Regions from separate parts of the Ruegeria sp. YTSA135 genome, predicted to be linked through region 1. Evidence: riboswitches for the same ligand, from Rfam matches in the RefSeq annotation. Region 1 holds a riboswitch; each other region holds the start of a gene.
The links. A riboswitch is a leader RNA that binds a small molecule or an ion and turns the genes downstream of it on or off. The one in region 1 is predicted to bind cobalamin.
Positions count from the first base shown of each region.

Region 2: linked by a shared signal. The riboswitch ahead of AC2FIT_RS05005 (TonB-dependent receptor plug domain-containing protein) and the one ahead of AC2FIT_RS17010 (aromatic ring-hydroxylating oxygenase subunit alpha) in region 1 are both predicted to bind cobalamin.
Region 3: linked by a shared signal. The riboswitch ahead of AC2FIT_RS05090 (metal ABC transporter solute-binding protein, Zn/Mn family) and the one ahead of AC2FIT_RS17010 (aromatic ring-hydroxylating oxygenase subunit alpha) in region 1 are both predicted to bind cobalamin.

Region 1 covers NZ_JBXWNC010000014.1:66,762-71,925, reverse strand. Annotated here, with positions in the region: gene AC2FIT_RS17025 (pyridoxamine 5'-phosphate oxidase family protein) at 130-1,095, opposite strand; gene AC2FIT_RS17020 (glutathione S-transferase family protein) at 1,163-1,786, opposite strand; gene AC2FIT_RS17015 (LysR family transcriptional regulator) at 1,912-2,799, shown strand; cobalamin riboswitch at 2,938-3,141, shown strand; gene AC2FIT_RS17010 (aromatic ring-hydroxylating oxygenase subunit alpha) at 3,224-4,477, shown strand; gene AC2FIT_RS17005 (FAD-binding oxidoreductase) at 4,483-5,164, shown strand, end outside.
Region 2 covers NZ_JBXWNC010000003.1:43,165-48,328, forward strand. Annotated here, with positions in the region: gene AC2FIT_RS05000 (ABC transporter substrate-binding protein) at 1-562, opposite strand, end outside; gene AC2FIT_RS05005 (TonB-dependent receptor plug domain-containing protein) at 565-2,433, opposite strand; cobalamin riboswitch at 2,587-2,790, opposite strand; gene AC2FIT_RS05010 (Crp/Fnr family transcriptional regulator) at 3,434-4,159, shown strand; gene AC2FIT_RS05015 (CbbQ/NirQ/NorQ/GpvN family protein) at 4,812-5,164, shown strand, end outside.
Region 3 covers NZ_JBXWNC010000003.1:57,430-62,593, reverse strand. Annotated here, with positions in the region: gene AC2FIT_RS05100 (cytochrome d ubiquinol oxidase subunit II) at 44-1,054, opposite strand; gene AC2FIT_RS05095 (cytochrome ubiquinol oxidase subunit I) at 1,060-2,445, opposite strand; gene AC2FIT_RS05090 (metal ABC transporter solute-binding protein, Zn/Mn family) at 2,626-2,889, opposite strand; cobalamin riboswitch at 3,070-3,272, opposite strand; gene AC2FIT_RS05085 (helix-turn-helix transcriptional regulator) at 3,451-4,161, opposite strand; gene AC2FIT_RS05080 (VOC family protein) at 4,267-4,692, shown strand; gene AC2FIT_RS05075 (VOC family protein) at 4,740-5,096, shown strand.

The DNA of each region.
Region 1 (5,164 bases):
GAGCAGTTCACAGATGCGGTCCCCGATTGCCGAGGTCATCGAAGTCAGCGTGCGAATTGCCGGGATAGACATACTTGAAACGCCCTATCCGCAGGCGTGACATAGCTGGATCGTTCGGCCAAAAGCCGTCTAGATCGCCTTCCAGCTATCCCCCATCAGGCTGTAGGGTGAAAACTCAAGGAACTCCGCCCGGAACGGCAGCGCGTCATAGATGCGCAGTCCGTGGTCCAGATGAAACCGCCAGCCCCTGTTTGCACCCTTGAAATCCGCGATATCGGGGTGACCATCGGCCAAAACCTCTACAGTGCCGGTTAGCATCAGTGCATCTCCGGTCTGATAGTCCGGAAACAGCAGACCTGCCTTCGGGTTCAACAGAAAGTTGCCCAGCGTATTGAAAAAATTGTTGCCGGCAAAATCTGGCACCAGCAGGCTGTTGCCCTCAACTTTGACAAACCCAACCCGTCCGCCCCGGTGCGAGACATCAACGCCTGCCTGATCCGGCGTGTTTGCGTGACTTGCGACGTAGAACGCATTGCTCTCTGCGATCGCGTCCCGCGCCCGTGCATCCAATTCAACGAAGCGGTCGTTTGCAGGACGGTCTATGACGGCCCTTGGATCGCGGAGGAACGAAACGTCATGCGTCTGGATATATTTGGGACAATTGCCGAAGGACTGCACCACATCCAGCGAAAACCCATGATCCCCAACCGTACCCACGGTTGCGGTGGCTCGGTTGCGACGACGAGTGGACAGCTCAATCCCAAGAACACCGATCGGGGCTCCGTCCTGTAATGCGGGGTTGAGCGGGTCGTCCGCCAAGGGTCGCGCATCAATGTCCAGACTTCGGTCATGTGGCGTCTGTATGAACCCCGGACGGCCCGAGATCATTGACGCCCACGGCCAGCCATCGGCGTCGACGCTGCCCAAGACCAGAAAGGGAAGCTTGCCAAAGAATTCTCGATGCTGGTCGGGCATGAACGGACGAATGAACTTGCGACCGAATTCCTCGATCCTATCCCGCCTACCAACACGAGATTGCATCTCACGCTCGCCAGCATGAAAGGGAGATTTCATTTCAGTGGCTTGATCGTTCATGGCAGACCTCGTGTGTTGTGGGATCGAAGGCCAGTCGCGGGTGCGACTGGCCAATTGCATAGCAGGATTAGGCTGCGTTCAAGCCAACTGCGGTGCTTGGCATGGGGACAAATCCATCCAGCGCCTCGACATTGGCCAGAAGGCGACGCACATTCGCATAAGGCTCAAGCGAGATGCCACCCTCGGGCGCGTGTGCTGTGTAGCTGTAGATTGCAATATCCGCGATGGTTGGCGCATCGCCGACCAGCCAGTCGCGGCCCTCCAAGTGGTCATCCAGCTTTTTCAGAACATTAGCCGCAGTGGCATGGGTAAACTCCATGTTCAAAGGTGCGTTGAACACGTTGATCAGACGCGCGGCGGCAGGGCCGAACGCAATCTCACCCGCTGCGAGGGTCAGGAATTTCTGCACCTCGGCTTCACCGACAGGATCAGAAGGCAGGTAGGAAGGCGCATACTTCCGGGCCAGATAGACCAAAATGGCGTTGCTGTCGCTTACAACCACGTCGCCGTCTTGCAATACGGGCACCTGACCCGCCGGGTTGAGCGTCAAGAACGGCTCGCGCTTGTGCTCACCACCCGCAAGATCCACGTCGATAACGTCGTGTTTAATCCCGGCAAGGTTGGCGAACAGACGGACCCGGTGCGAGTGACCGGATAGAGGGAAGCTGTGAATTTGGATCGTTTCGGACATCTGGAAACTCTTTCTCTGATTGAGGGTTTGGGCTGTTGATCAGCATCTGTGCCCCAGACATAGTTTGCTTTCACTTGGGCGATAATATATCAATTTGGTGAATTACTATGAACGTGGCGTAGACAATGGATACGATTCAGGGCATGCGAGCTTTTGCGGCAGTGGCAGCACATTCGTCATTTACAGAAGCCGCAAAACAGATCGGTATAAGCACTAAATTGACCAGCAAATATGTTGGCCAGTTGGAGGATCGTTTGAATGCGCAGCTTTTCAACCGAACCACCCGCAGTGTCACCTTGACCGACACCGGGCGATCCTATTACGAACGCTGTCTGCCCCTGCTGGAGCAGTTCGATGAATTAGAACGCCTTGTCCAGCAACGCCAGACAGAATTGGCGGGGCGCATACGGATTACTGCGCCGACAGGCTTTGGCTCGGCCGAATTGATCCATCTGTTAAAACCCTTCCAGACCGAGCATCCAAAGGTCTCGATCGAGCTGCACCTGTCAGATCATCATGTTTCGATGGTTGAGGAAGGCTTCGATCTGGCCATTCGGTTCGGCGTTTTGAAGGATTCGAACCTTGTCGCACGCAAGCTCACGGACATGCGGATTGTGTGCTGCGTGTCACCCGAATACCTGGCGCAGCACGGGACACCAAAAGAACCGGCAGCACTGGCAACCCATAATTGCCTGCTTCAGACCACCGGCAGCTTTTCTGACCACTGGGCGTTCAAAGCAAAAGGTCGAGAATACACGGTTCCGGTTACGGGCAATTTCCGCGCAAACTCACCGCGTGCGGTTGCACATATGGCTGCGGATGGGCTGGGGATCGGGCGGATTCCGCTTTATACGGGGCAGTCCTTTTTGGACACAGGAAAACTGCAACTTCTGTTCGAAGAGCAAGAGGCTTTATCGTTGGGCCTTTACGCGGCCTACCCGCAAAACCGCCACCTGACCGCACGTATTCGTGCGTTGATCGACCACCTTGCGGCGCAGTTTCGCGGGGTTTGAAAACGGCGTTTCGATTGCAGACCTTCGCATCGGTACACAATTCGAACCGCAGGCAGACATTTTCACCAAGCAGTACACCGGCGTGTCTGTTTCAGAGCGGAAAATGTCGCAAGTATTTCAGCGCTGGATTGGGCTTGAAATAACTTACGGCCACGAGGTGCCGACATTTGATTCTCAGGTGGCGGAGAATTGGGAAGCCGGTGCAAATCCGGCACTGCCCCCGCAACGGTAACGAAGGTCAGGCTCAGCAATCAACCACTGGGGGGAGGATCCCGGGAAGGTGCTGAGACCGGGCGCAAGCCCCTTCCAAGTCCGGAAACCAGCCTCGCTGATATGTCAAACTGCGGGTGGCGGTGGGGGCACGGGTTTCGGACGCGATCCTCACGCGCCTCCGGACTGGTCCCTCTTGTCATCTGCCCAAGCAATGCCGCGGGGCGCGGCAGGAGAGCCAGAAGTGAACAGAATTCAAAGCCTGTTGGCGCGTCGAAATCCGGCTTATGCCCTGGAACAGGCATTCTACACCGACCCGGAGATTTTTCAGACCGACCTTGAAACAATCCACTACCGCGATTGGCTATTTGCCATTCCGGCATGTGAATTGGCCAAAGCAGGCGACTATGTCACCTATAACATCGGTGCCTATCGCGTGATCATCGTGCGCGGTGCAGACAATCAAATCCGGGCGTTTCATAACACCTGCCGTCATCGCGGATCGGTGATCTGCAAAGCGTCCAAGGGCCATGCGCCCAAGCTGGTCTGCCCCTACCACCAGTGGACTTATGAACTTGACGGCTCTTTGCTGTGGGCGCGGGACATGGGTGCTGATTTCGACCCCAAGCAGCACGGGTTAAAGGCAGTGCACTGCCGCGAGCTGGCCGGTCTGGTCTATATTTGTCTGGCAGAGGACGCGCCGGACTTTGATACGTTCGCCAATATCGCAGGGGCCTATCTAGAGCCACATGACCTGGGCAATGCCAAGGTCGCTTTCGAAAGCTCTATAATCGAGAACGGGAACTGGAAGCTGGTTTGGGAGAACAATCGTGAGTGTTACCACTGCGGAGGGAACCATCCCGCGCTGTGCCGCACTTTCCCCGATGATCCGACCGTAACCGGCATCGAAGGGGGCGCTCTGCCAGCACATTTGCGAACCCATTTCGACCGCTGCGAAGCCGCAGGGCTGCCGTCACAATTTTACCTGCACGAGGATGGGCAGTACCGTCTGGCCCGAATGCCCCTGAAGGAAGGGGCCCAGAGTTACACGATGGATGGCAAATCCGCCGTGCGCCGCTGGTTGGGCCAATCACCCTTTGCTGATGCGGGATCGTTGTTGAAATTCCATTATCCGACCACGTGGAACCATTTTCTGGCGGACCATTCCATCGTTTTCCGCGTGACACCAATCAGCCCCACGGAAACCGAAGTCACGACGAAATGGCTTGTCCATAAGGATGCCGTCGAAGGCGTGGACTATGACCTGAAACGCCTGACCGAAGTTTGGGAAGCGACCAATGATGAAGACCGCCAGGTGGTTGAGGATAACCAGCAGGGCATCAACAGCCCGGCCTATGTACCCGGACCCTATTCTGCGATACAGGAATCCGGCGTTTTACAGTTTGTCGATTGGTATTGCGCAACTCTGACGCGCCGATTGATCCCTGACGCTTTAGCTGCGGAGTGACGGTTATGGACGTTGTGACCTCGGCAACAGCCGTCTGGCAGGACAGTGAAAGTTTGGAATGCGTCTCGGTCGTGCCCGAAATGCCAAATACTGCCAGCTTTACATTTCGGGCCCCTTCTGGCGCCCTGTTCAGCTACGAGCCCGGACAATTCCTGACGCTGGAAATTCCGGCACCGGGTCAACCGGGCGGCGTTGTGCATCGCACCTATACAATCTCATCGTCGCCTTCACGGCCCAGATCGATCACGATTACGGCCAAGGCGCAGTCCAATAGCATCGGCACGCGCTGGATGCTTGACAACCTGCAACCAGGCATGCGGATCAAAGCCATTGGCCCGGCAGGTTTGTTCACGAATGCCAAGAGTTCCTCTGGCAAATACCTGTTCATCTCGGCCGGTTCAGGCATCACACCCTTGATGTCGATGACAACCTGTATGTGGGATGAAGGGCGCACGCTGGACGTTGTGTTCATCAATTGTGCCAAACGGCCGTCTGAAATCATCTTTCGCCAGCGGTTAGAGCAAATGGCCAGCCGGACGCATGGGCTGAACTTGAAATTTGTAGTCGAGGAACCCGACCCGTACCGCCCCTGGACCGGATATCAAGGCCAGTTTAACCAGCTGATGCTGGGCCTGATGGCACCGGATTATCTGGACCGCGAGGTTTACTGCTGCGGCCCGGAGCCCT
Region 2 (5,164 bases), on a different contig from region 1:
CGATATTTTGCAGCCCTGCCGCGGTCAGAATTTGGCCAGACAGGGTTTGATCGCCAGATGTCCAACCGTGCGTTGAGTATATCGCGGCACGTGGTCCATGCGCCCCATTTGCGGTTAGTGCTGCAAGCCCTGCATCATAGTCCTGCAAAAGCTTGTCCGCAGCGTACTGACGCCCCAGGACCTCTCCCATTTTCAGGATGTTGGTGCGGATATCCTCCAGCGAGCGGGCGGACTCGAAAACGACGACAGGAACACTCAGCCTTTTGAGCATGTCCACCGTCGCCTGTGCAGAAAAGCGATTTGCGATCACGAGATCCGGCCGTTGCAGGTAGATTTCTTCGGCGAGACCGTGATTGACCCCGTGGCGCATGGCTTCTTTAGTCATGGCCGACACGCGGCTGTCGCGCGCGAAATAAGACACCGAGATCAGTTGGCCAGGGGCAGCCAGCATCATGGCCAACTGATCGGTGCACACATTTATCGAGACCACGCGCTGAGGTTGCGCCCAGGCCATTTTGGTCAGGCTGACCAGAACACAAACAGCAATCAACCGCAGCCACATGATCAAAACGCCGCGCTCAGGCCGATATATCCGGTGCGCCCGCGTTTGGCGAAACCCCAAACGTCGGAATATTCTCGGTCGAACAGGTTGACGATACGACCAGTCAGTTTGACTTTGTCGGTCAGTGAGTATTGCGCCGCGACATCAACGGTTACGTAGTCGGGCAGTTTTTTCGTTTCAAAGCTACCGAAGAATTGCGTGTCGTAATTGTCCGCCACATAACGAATATCGCCGGTTACAGACCCGCGCCCTTGCAGGAACTCTTGCGTTGCGGTCAGCAATAATTCGTGCCGGGGGCGGCGAACTTCCACCGATCCATCCGGGTTTTCCGCGTCGATATAGGTATAGCTAAGACGCAGATCGAGCGTGTCTGTCGCCTCAAGCGTGCCCGAAACCTCTACCCCGCGGCGGGTACTGTCCCCGGCTTGGTTGATGAAGGTCGAACTGCCCAAAACCGGATCGAAGACCGCCGTGATTTCATCAGTTAGATCGTCGTGAAACAGGGTCACATCAACCAATCCGCGACCGGCCCAGAACGGCACTTCGGCACCCAGATCGAAAGACTTGTTTTTCTCGGGTTTCAGGTTCGGGTTGCCGACAAATCCAAAAGAGTCGGCAAACAATTCGAAATAGGATGGATTGACGATGCCTGTCCCGGCCGATCCGTGCAAACGCACGCCTTGGGGCAGAGTGTAAGACGCCGCCAGTGTCCAGGTGAAATCATTCTGGAACGTTTTGTTATCGTCGTACCGGATGCCAGCCTGAACATTCAGCCCATTCTCCAGCGATCCCCGGTACTCCAGCGCGTATGATGTTGTTTCGCGTTCAAACTCGGGATCAGAGGAACTGCTGTCTTCTTCCCATTCCACGATCCCGTTCAGCAAGTGGTTGCTGTCAACCGTCGCGCGCCCGTCCAGGCCGAGGCTTAAAAGATAACGGGCCGAGTCCCGGTCCGTTTCGGTCGGTGTACCACCATTGGTGGATTGTTCGTTATCCGTCCGATCATAGCTGAAACGGTGAACCATTTGACCTCCTCGCGCCTCGTATTCAGCGTAGACCTGACCAAGCCGCTCCTTCCGCTCAGACCGTTGGGTAGGATCGTCTACGACGTAACCCTCGGGGGTAGTGGCCAGGAAGTCTGTGCTGTCGAAGTCATAGTTTTCATCTGAATCGCGAAACACAAACCCAAGTTTCAAACCTTCGGCAACAAAATAATCTCCGGTAAGGTCAATCGTGGTGCGGTCAACACTGTCTTTTTCCCCGTTGCTGCCGGAATAGTCATATCCGTCATCGTCCAGCCGCGCGATACCGACAGCGACGCCGCCTTTATCGTTACGATAGGAATACCGGGCGGACGCGTTGTACCCGTCACCAAATTCAACCGTGCCACCATATTCGTGACCTAGCCCGCCTCTCTTGGTGATGATGTTGACCACACCAGCCGAAGCGTTCGAACCATAGAAGACGGATTGCGGGCCGCGCAAAACCTCGATGCGTTCAATGTTGGCCGTCTGAATGCCGGACAGGATGTATTCTCCGTCACCGCCGGCTGCCGGAACGCCGTTGATCAGGATCAGCGTATGGTTGGCTTCGGCGCCCCGGATTCGAACTTGCGTCAAGGCATCACCTGATCCGCTGACGGACACACCCGGAACAGCCCGCAGGGCGTCTTGCACTGTCGTGATACCACGCTGCTCAATCTCCTGAGAGGTAATCACACTGGCTGCACGGCCGTATTTCTGTTCTTCAATGGGCGTGAAGCCCCCGGAAATCACGATTGTTCCGATATCAATCGTTTCTTGCGCGTGGGCAGCCGTGGCAACTGCAAAAACTGTCGCGGCTGACGCTTTCAGTAAGGCGGTTTTCTTCATTGTTTGTCCCTCGGACCCCTTTCCGGAGAAAGGGCATAAGACACCTTGTTCGGTGTCTTGATTGGTTGTTGTCGTTGGAGGAAAACAACCTCCGCAGACGGCGAAATGTCACCGCTACGGATAGACCGTTGCCAAAGACGCGCCCCGCGTCCGGACAGGGTGATCGCTCTGGCAGGTCTCCTGACTCTCGGATCGACGCCAAACCGGGCCTTCCCATCCCTTTTGGGACAGTGGCATATGCCGGCAAAGCTCACCGCTTACAGTTGCGGGGGCAGTCGAGGAATTGGCGCAATGGCCGCACCCCGTTCCCTATTATCCGGATGGAATCCCACCCGGACCAGAACGCGCGGAAATTGACTGTATCTACTGCGAATTGTCAATCGTGAAGTTGCGATAAGCCTTGAAAATCAGGTTGCGCTGTCTCAAAAGTCTGCCGTGCGCGCCGATTAGGTGGGGTCGGCTGTCCGCAGTTTATGAGCTATGAGTCATCTGCGTCGTCGCATCAGTTTATGCCCAAATCGTACAGGGTCTGGTCAATCCCGTCGCATTCGTGACAGATGATCAGGAGGTCGGGGATCGAGCCGATCATAGACTTAGCCCACATTTTCGCACCGCGACCTGCTCATGATCGCGCGCAAAGGGCAGCGCGACGAGTTTTCTATCTGGCGTATGCCCGCTTTGACCTAGTGGTTTGGCAATGCCTGCGGCCTCTTTTGGGTCAGCCGGCATACAGAGCTTTGTCGAGGCGGCGTTGGTCGCTTTCAACGTTGAGACAAGCGGTGACAAAATGGTACGCTTGGCAGAAATGCAACAAACCAGATACTTGCCAAGGCTGTCATAAACACTGTGCTAACTTTTTGGTTGTGGCTTCTCGGGCTGATCCATAGGCCTTTTTCGGAAGTGGGTATTGTTCTGGAACAAATTTCTTGCGGCGTCATGCGCGGGTGGGATCGGCGAGATTTAGTGGCCACTAGCCCGGATGTTGTGGCATAGGCGGTTCATGAACGACCTACCGACGCGCAAGACCTTACCGCAGCTTGACGAAAGCCTGCTGACGCATCTGCCGCCCTTTTCAAAACTGGAGCGCCGACAGATGCGCACGATCCTTGATCAGGCAAGCTCACGCCGATACGAACCTGGTACCGTAATCTTTGAAGAAGATGCGCCGGCCGACCGGTTTTATTTGTTGCTTGATGGATGTGTTCGCGTCGTCAGGGTTACGCCGACAGGTGAACAGGTCACTGCACTACACATTCCAGCGGGACAATTGATGGGTTTTGCCAAGGCGATTGGGCGGCAGACCTATCCAGCGACGGCGATCACGGCAACCGAAAGCATCGCGTTGAGTTGGCCCATGCGGCTTTGGGAAACGTTCGCAGTAGAATATGACGGCTTTTCGACCGAAACCTACAAGACCGTTGGAATCCGTCTGGGTGAAATAAACAATCGGGTCGTCGAAATCTCAACCTTACAGGTTGAACAACGCGTCGCCAATGCGCTGCTGCGCCTTATCCATCAGACCGGCCGTAAAGTCCCGGACGGGATCGAGATCGACTTTCCGATCACGCGGCAGGATCTTTCGCAAATGACTGCAACCACCCTGCATACTGTCAGTCGCCTGCTTAGTGCGTGGGAAAAGAAGGGGATGGTTGAAAGCCGCCGAAAAAGGATCAAGGTTCTTGATCCGCGAGCTTTGGCCGCAATCAGTGAGGCCAGAATAGAATAGAGTTTCGTTGCTTCCCATAACTCGGGCGGAAACGCGTCATCATTCACGTCGTATTCGCAATGCGCTTCCGCGTTCGTGTGAAAGGGACTTATCAAACAGCACACACAGCGTCCAATGCCGCATGAGCACGGTAACTGTTTGCGGACGGCACGGCATTATACTTTCCAAGGACAGATTGGAATTTTCCAGGCTTGGTTTTCGCATTGACCTCTCCTCCTTTTCGAAAGTCTAGGCAAGGAAATCATCAGAACATTGCGCTTGCGCAAACTTGGTCCGATTGCCACCGGCTAACTATTCCCCATTCCTTGCCCGCAAAGGTAAGCTAATGGTGGAAATCTTAACGAAATCGTCCGCGCGCAACATTTTCTACGGAGGCTCGATCTTTTTTGTCGTGGTTTTCGTGGCCCTGACCGTTCAGTCCCACCGGTATGTCGTCGGCACGTCAACTTCGGGTATGGAGTTGAGTGATGTGGTCGTTCACAGCAAACACATTTGGGGAAAACACTCCTGCATCAATTGCCACAGCCTTCAAGGAGAGGGCGCGTATTTTGCGCCCGAACTCGGAAATGTCATGACTCCGTGGGGCGTTCAGAACAGTCTCGAAGATGCCTTTGATATCCTGAAAGGTTGGATCGAGTCGCAACCAAGCGGCATCGCAGCCCAACCCCAGCTTCCGTTTTATGAACCGACAGGCCCCGAATGCAACCTGTTCGAAACGGCCCATGAAAACGGTTTGCCCCTTCTGCTGAAGGGGCCCACCGGATGTGGCAAGACGCGGTTTGTCGAGCATATAGCGTCTCGCCTTGGCAAACCACTTTACACGGTGGCCTGTCATGATGATTTGTCGGCGGCTATTCTGAACGGACGTAACCTGTTGAAAGGTGGAGAGACCGTATGGGTCGACGGGCCCCTGACCCGCGCTGTGCGCGAAGATGTCACGGTTGTTCTTCATCCGCTGACGGATACGCGCCACACGCTGATGATCGACCGAACCGGTGAAGAACT
Region 3 (5,164 bases), on a different contig from region 1:
TGAAACTGCTGAGATTCAAGCGCCGATCGTGTACCTAAAAGACCTAGTCATAGCGCAGCTCCGTCGCCTTGCCGCGAAAGATCGTATATGACAAGGCAGTGTACCCGGCGATGACAGGCAACACAAAAATCGCGCCGATAAGGATGATGAACAGGCTTTCTGGCGCGCTGGCCGCCTCGTAAATCGTCAACTGCTCGGGGACGACATAGGGGTAAAAACTATAGGCCATCCCAAAGAACGCGAGCGTGAACAAAACAATCGACGCCGCAAACGGGAACCAGGCCCAACTGTCATTCCTAGTCGGAAGGTGGCGTAAAGCGTACCACAGCAACGCGATCAAGACCCCGGACATCAGAGGCAGCGGCAACAGCAGGAAAAATTCGGGGAAGGTGAACCATTTCTCGAAGATACGAGGGCTGACCAACGGGGTCACCAACGAGACGGCACCGAGCCCGATAATAAGCCCCCAGATGCCCCCTTTGGCCCATCGAACGGCTTTTTCCCGTAGTTCTCCGTCGGTTTTGAGGATAATCCAGCAGGCGCCGATGAACGAATACCCAACGGCCAGGAAAACAGCCGTAATCATCGCAAAGGCCCATGTGGCCCAATTGCTTTCCAACCCCATGATGTACTTGCCCAGCATGAAGCCCTGCGATAGGGCGGTTATCGAAGAGCCCGCAAAAAAGGCCAGGTTCCAGTAGTATTTGTGATGCGAGGGCGTTTTGACCCGAAACTCGAACGCAACGCCCCTTAGGATCAGACCGATCAGCATGATGGCAACTGGCAGGTAAAGTGACGTCAGGATCACCCCATGAGCGGTTGGAAAGGCCACCAGCAGAATGCCGATGGCCAGAACCAACCATGTCTCGTTGGCGTCCCAGAACGGCCCGATCAAGGCGACCATCCGGTCTTTCTCCGCGTCATCGGCGAAGGGGAACAGGACCCCTACGCCAAGGTCGAAACCGTCCAATATGACATAGACCAGAATCGACACCCCCATGAGTGCCGCAAAGGCGAGCGGCAGCCAGTAGGTCGGATCACCAAAGAGTTCCATCGCGTTTACTCCGCCGGTACCGCTTTGACGCCCTGGGGCGCCGAAGCAGGATGATTTTGCTGCGACAGGCCGGTTCTGGCCGCTTTACGGGCTAGGTAGAACAACACTCCGACATAAGCAGCCAGCAGCAGCGCATAGATCATCAGATATGCCGCCAAAGTGGTTCCCACCATCGGGGCGGGAACGTCTGCCACCGCCTGTTCCGTCGTCAGCACGCCCTGCACAAGCCACGGCTGGCGACCAATTTCGGTCGTGTACCAACCCGCCAGAGTGGCAACCCACCCTAAAAAGGCCATCGGCACCAGCGCCACCTGCATCAGCTTTGGCACCCCACCCGGCCCACGGCCCCGCCGCATGAACCAGAGCGCGGACCAACTGAGCAAAAGCATGGTAATGCCTGTTCCCACCATGACGCGGAATGACCAGAAAACAGGCGCAACCGGCGGGTGCAGAGCGGTGCCATCCTCGGCCACGAAATCGTTCAGGCCCGGCACAACACCATCGGCCTTGTGCGTCAGGATGATCAAGGCAAGGTTCGGGATGCTGACCTCAAGGCGGTTATCCCGCGATTCCTCGTCCGGGATTGCGAACAACACCAGCGGGACGTTGGATTTGGTCTCCCAGTTACCCTCCATCGCGGCCACTTTCTGAGGCTGATGCTCTAGCGTGTTCAGGCCGTGCAGGTCACCCATATAGATTTGCACCGGGATCAGCAGCGCACCAAGCCGCGCCGCAGTCTTGAACGTGGCCCGCACGTCCGGGCCACGGTCTCCGACCAGCCAGCGAAAAGCTGACAGGCCGAGGATCAGAAAGGCCACTGTCAGGCCACTAGCCAACAACATATGGGTCAAGCGGTACGGCATTGAGGGGTTGAAAATGATCGCCCACCAATCTGTCGCAAAGGCCACACCGTCGCGCATCTCAAACCCTGCGGGCGTGTGCATCCAGCTGTTCAGAACCAGAATCCAGAACGCGGACATGGTGGTACCAAACGCCACGAGAAAGGTTGCAGTCGTGTGCAGCCAGTTCGGCAGCTTTGAAAAGCCAAACAGCATGATGCCAAGGAACACGGCCTCAAGGAAAAACGCCGTTAGAATTTCGTAAGCCAGCAACGGCCCTGCGATATTTCCGACAGCCTCCATAAAGCCAGGCCAATTGGTGCCGAATTGGAAAGACATCGTAATTCCGGAAACGACACCCATGGCGAAGGACAAGGCAAAGACCTTGACCCAGAAACGATAGGCTTGCATCCACTTCTCATCCCCGGTTGCGTTGAAGCGCAGCTTGAAAAACAGCAGCACCCAGCCCAGTGCGATCGTGATCGTCGGGAAAAGAATATGAAAGGAGATATTCGCCCCAAATTGAATTCGGGACAGCAGTGATGTGTCCATCTCACACCTGTATTTGGTTCGTTTGATAGACAGTTCGCGTTGGATATTGAGGGTAAAAGACACCCTGCGACAGCCCGTCATGCGGCACAGTATCCCATGCGAACTACGGCCCAATCATACCACTTCTGTGAATGCGATTTTTCGAATTGATGGTGAAAAATCCACCTCGTGTTGGGTTGATCAGCTGACTGACCCGATCAACAGTGCGTCCGAGAACAGGCGGCCACCGATCTTGAGCGCCGTTTCCTCCGAGATTTGCTGAACCAGGGCCGGGTTGGTGATATTTTCTGCGAACAGTGCCGCCGAACCTTCAGCTTTCAGTTGATTAATCAGGACTGCAACGTCCTGTGCCGAAGGCTCAGCCTTGGGATCGATGCCGACGGGTGCAGGGAAGTTCATACCGTGGGCATCCGTCAAGTCCCCAAACGCGTCATGCGAGGTCACACTGTTTGACAAACATTTCTATGCATGCAGGTCAAATTCACCACCGACCTTGACCGGCGTGACACAATCAGTCGCGACAAAGGCTATCGCTTCGGCGCCCAACTCTGAAATCAACGGTCTGACCATGTTGAAAAGCCCAGGCCGTGAACAAGGATGATATCCGCTTAAGCCACACCGCGCGCTGTCCGCAGGGTCGGGGCTCAACTGACTTGCAAGTCAACGCTTTCCTCATCCTTCCGAGGTCTGTGCCCAGTGGACGATCTCGGGACGGCTTTCCGCCTACAGTTGCGGGAACAACTTTGGATTTGGCCAGATGGCTGTACCGAATTCCATTTTTATTAGCACGTCTCGCGCATGGAACCACCGCGCCTTATGCGCTTTAAATCATTCGGTCGGTCAGGGTTTTTCAACATGAGAAGCAGATTATGCAGTTGAGACAGGGCGGTTGGCTCCTTTTTTACGCAGCGTAAGGCTGAGTAGAGTGATTTTGGCCAGAACCGCTTGCGTCAGGCAGCCAGGCACGGGCTGGGCGTATTGGCACGGATTGCCGCTGTGGGCACCTTAGCCCCGTATCCCGTCCTCATAGCGTTTGCGTTCAGCGTCCGCAGCCCTGCGCCATTCGGCCCGCAATAGGTCCATACGACGTGGGATTGGCGTATCAAGAACTTCGGCTTCGACGATCCGCTCGGTCCGGAAGTAGCGAAAGCCTTGGCGCAACTCACACCACGCGGCAATGATACGGCTTTTGTCTCGATAACCCAGAAGGACCGGCCAGATCACTCGGCGCGAATGTCGACTTGTGAAATCTGTATAAACAAGAGAAATCTTCTTGCGGTGCCGAATGGCCCGGCGGATGGATGCAGCCCCGAGCGTCTCCTCCGGCTGGCCTATCGGCGCAACGCTGACCACTGGCTCTAGAAACGAGGTTCGGTATTTGGCTGGTGCAACGGTTTCCAACTTGGTGATCAGCTTTTCAGCGGCCACCGCTAGTTCGGGCTCACCCCGTGTTTTGACCCACATGACCCCGAGCATGACCGCCTCGATCTCATCCGGTGTCAGCATCAGAGGCGGCATGTGGAAACCCGGCTCAAGGATGTAACCGATACCGGCTTCACCGGTGATTGGCACACCCTGCGCGATCAGAGCGGCCATATCCCGGTAGACCGTACGCTTTGTGACACCCAATTCGGCCCCAATAGTCTGGGCCGAGATGGGCGCCTTCGCCCGTCTCAGGATTTCGATGATTTCGAACAGCCTGTCACCGCGTCGCACAAGGGGCCCTTTCGACAACACCACTTATACTGACGCTATGCTGACAACACGCTGTCAGCATAGGGGTTGTAGAGACACGACCGTTGTCAATTAAGGATTCCCATCATGAGATTAGCCCTTACCCTTTTCATTCCAATCGCAGGTGCCGCTCAAACCACAGATGTTGCAGACGACACGGCAATAGCCGCCATGGGTGCCTATGTGCCAAGTGACGACGTGCAGCAGTCTAAGTCCTTCTACCGCAACCTGTTGAGCCGCGCGCCGACAATCGAACTGCCCGATTTTGTTGCTTTCGACATCGAAGGCGGTTGGTTTGCCATCGTCTCTCGGGATCGGTACGCACCCGGGGCCGAGCCTGGGTCAGGCGCGGTCCCCTATCTGCAAGCTGCCGATCTTGAAGTGCTTCGATCCCGCGTCGCGGCAACCGGTGCCGCAGCACCTGAGATACTCAAGGAGCCCGGAATCCACCTTCTCAAGATCACTGATCCTAACGGCCAATTGATCGAGTTCTTCAAGCTGACCGACAAGTGACGACAGCGGAAAACGCAATCGGACATGCCTCAAAAAGGAAATCTCCAATGCAAATGAGCTACTGCGTTATCGGGACGAATGACATTGACGCCGCAACTCCGTTTTACGACCGGCTTTTTGATCGTACCGCGATGAACCGCGTGTCACCCAGTGAAAGGATGACGTATTGGTTGGGCGAGGGTTTTGCCTTTGCAGTAGCCATCCCTTTTGACAAGCAGCCCGCCACCAATGGCAACGGCACCATGGTCGGCTTTAGCGTGGGATCACCCGCAGAGGTCGAGAGGCTCTACACTCTTGCAGTCACGCTAGGCGGGACATGCGCGGGCGAGCCGAAACAGCGTGGCCCACGATTTTCAGCATATGTACGGGATCTGGACAGCAATAAACTGTGCCTTTCGGATTAGCGCATTGAAACACCGCTGGTCGGTTATCAATCAGGTAAAACGCGGCCGGACGTCCGATTGCCGTCACA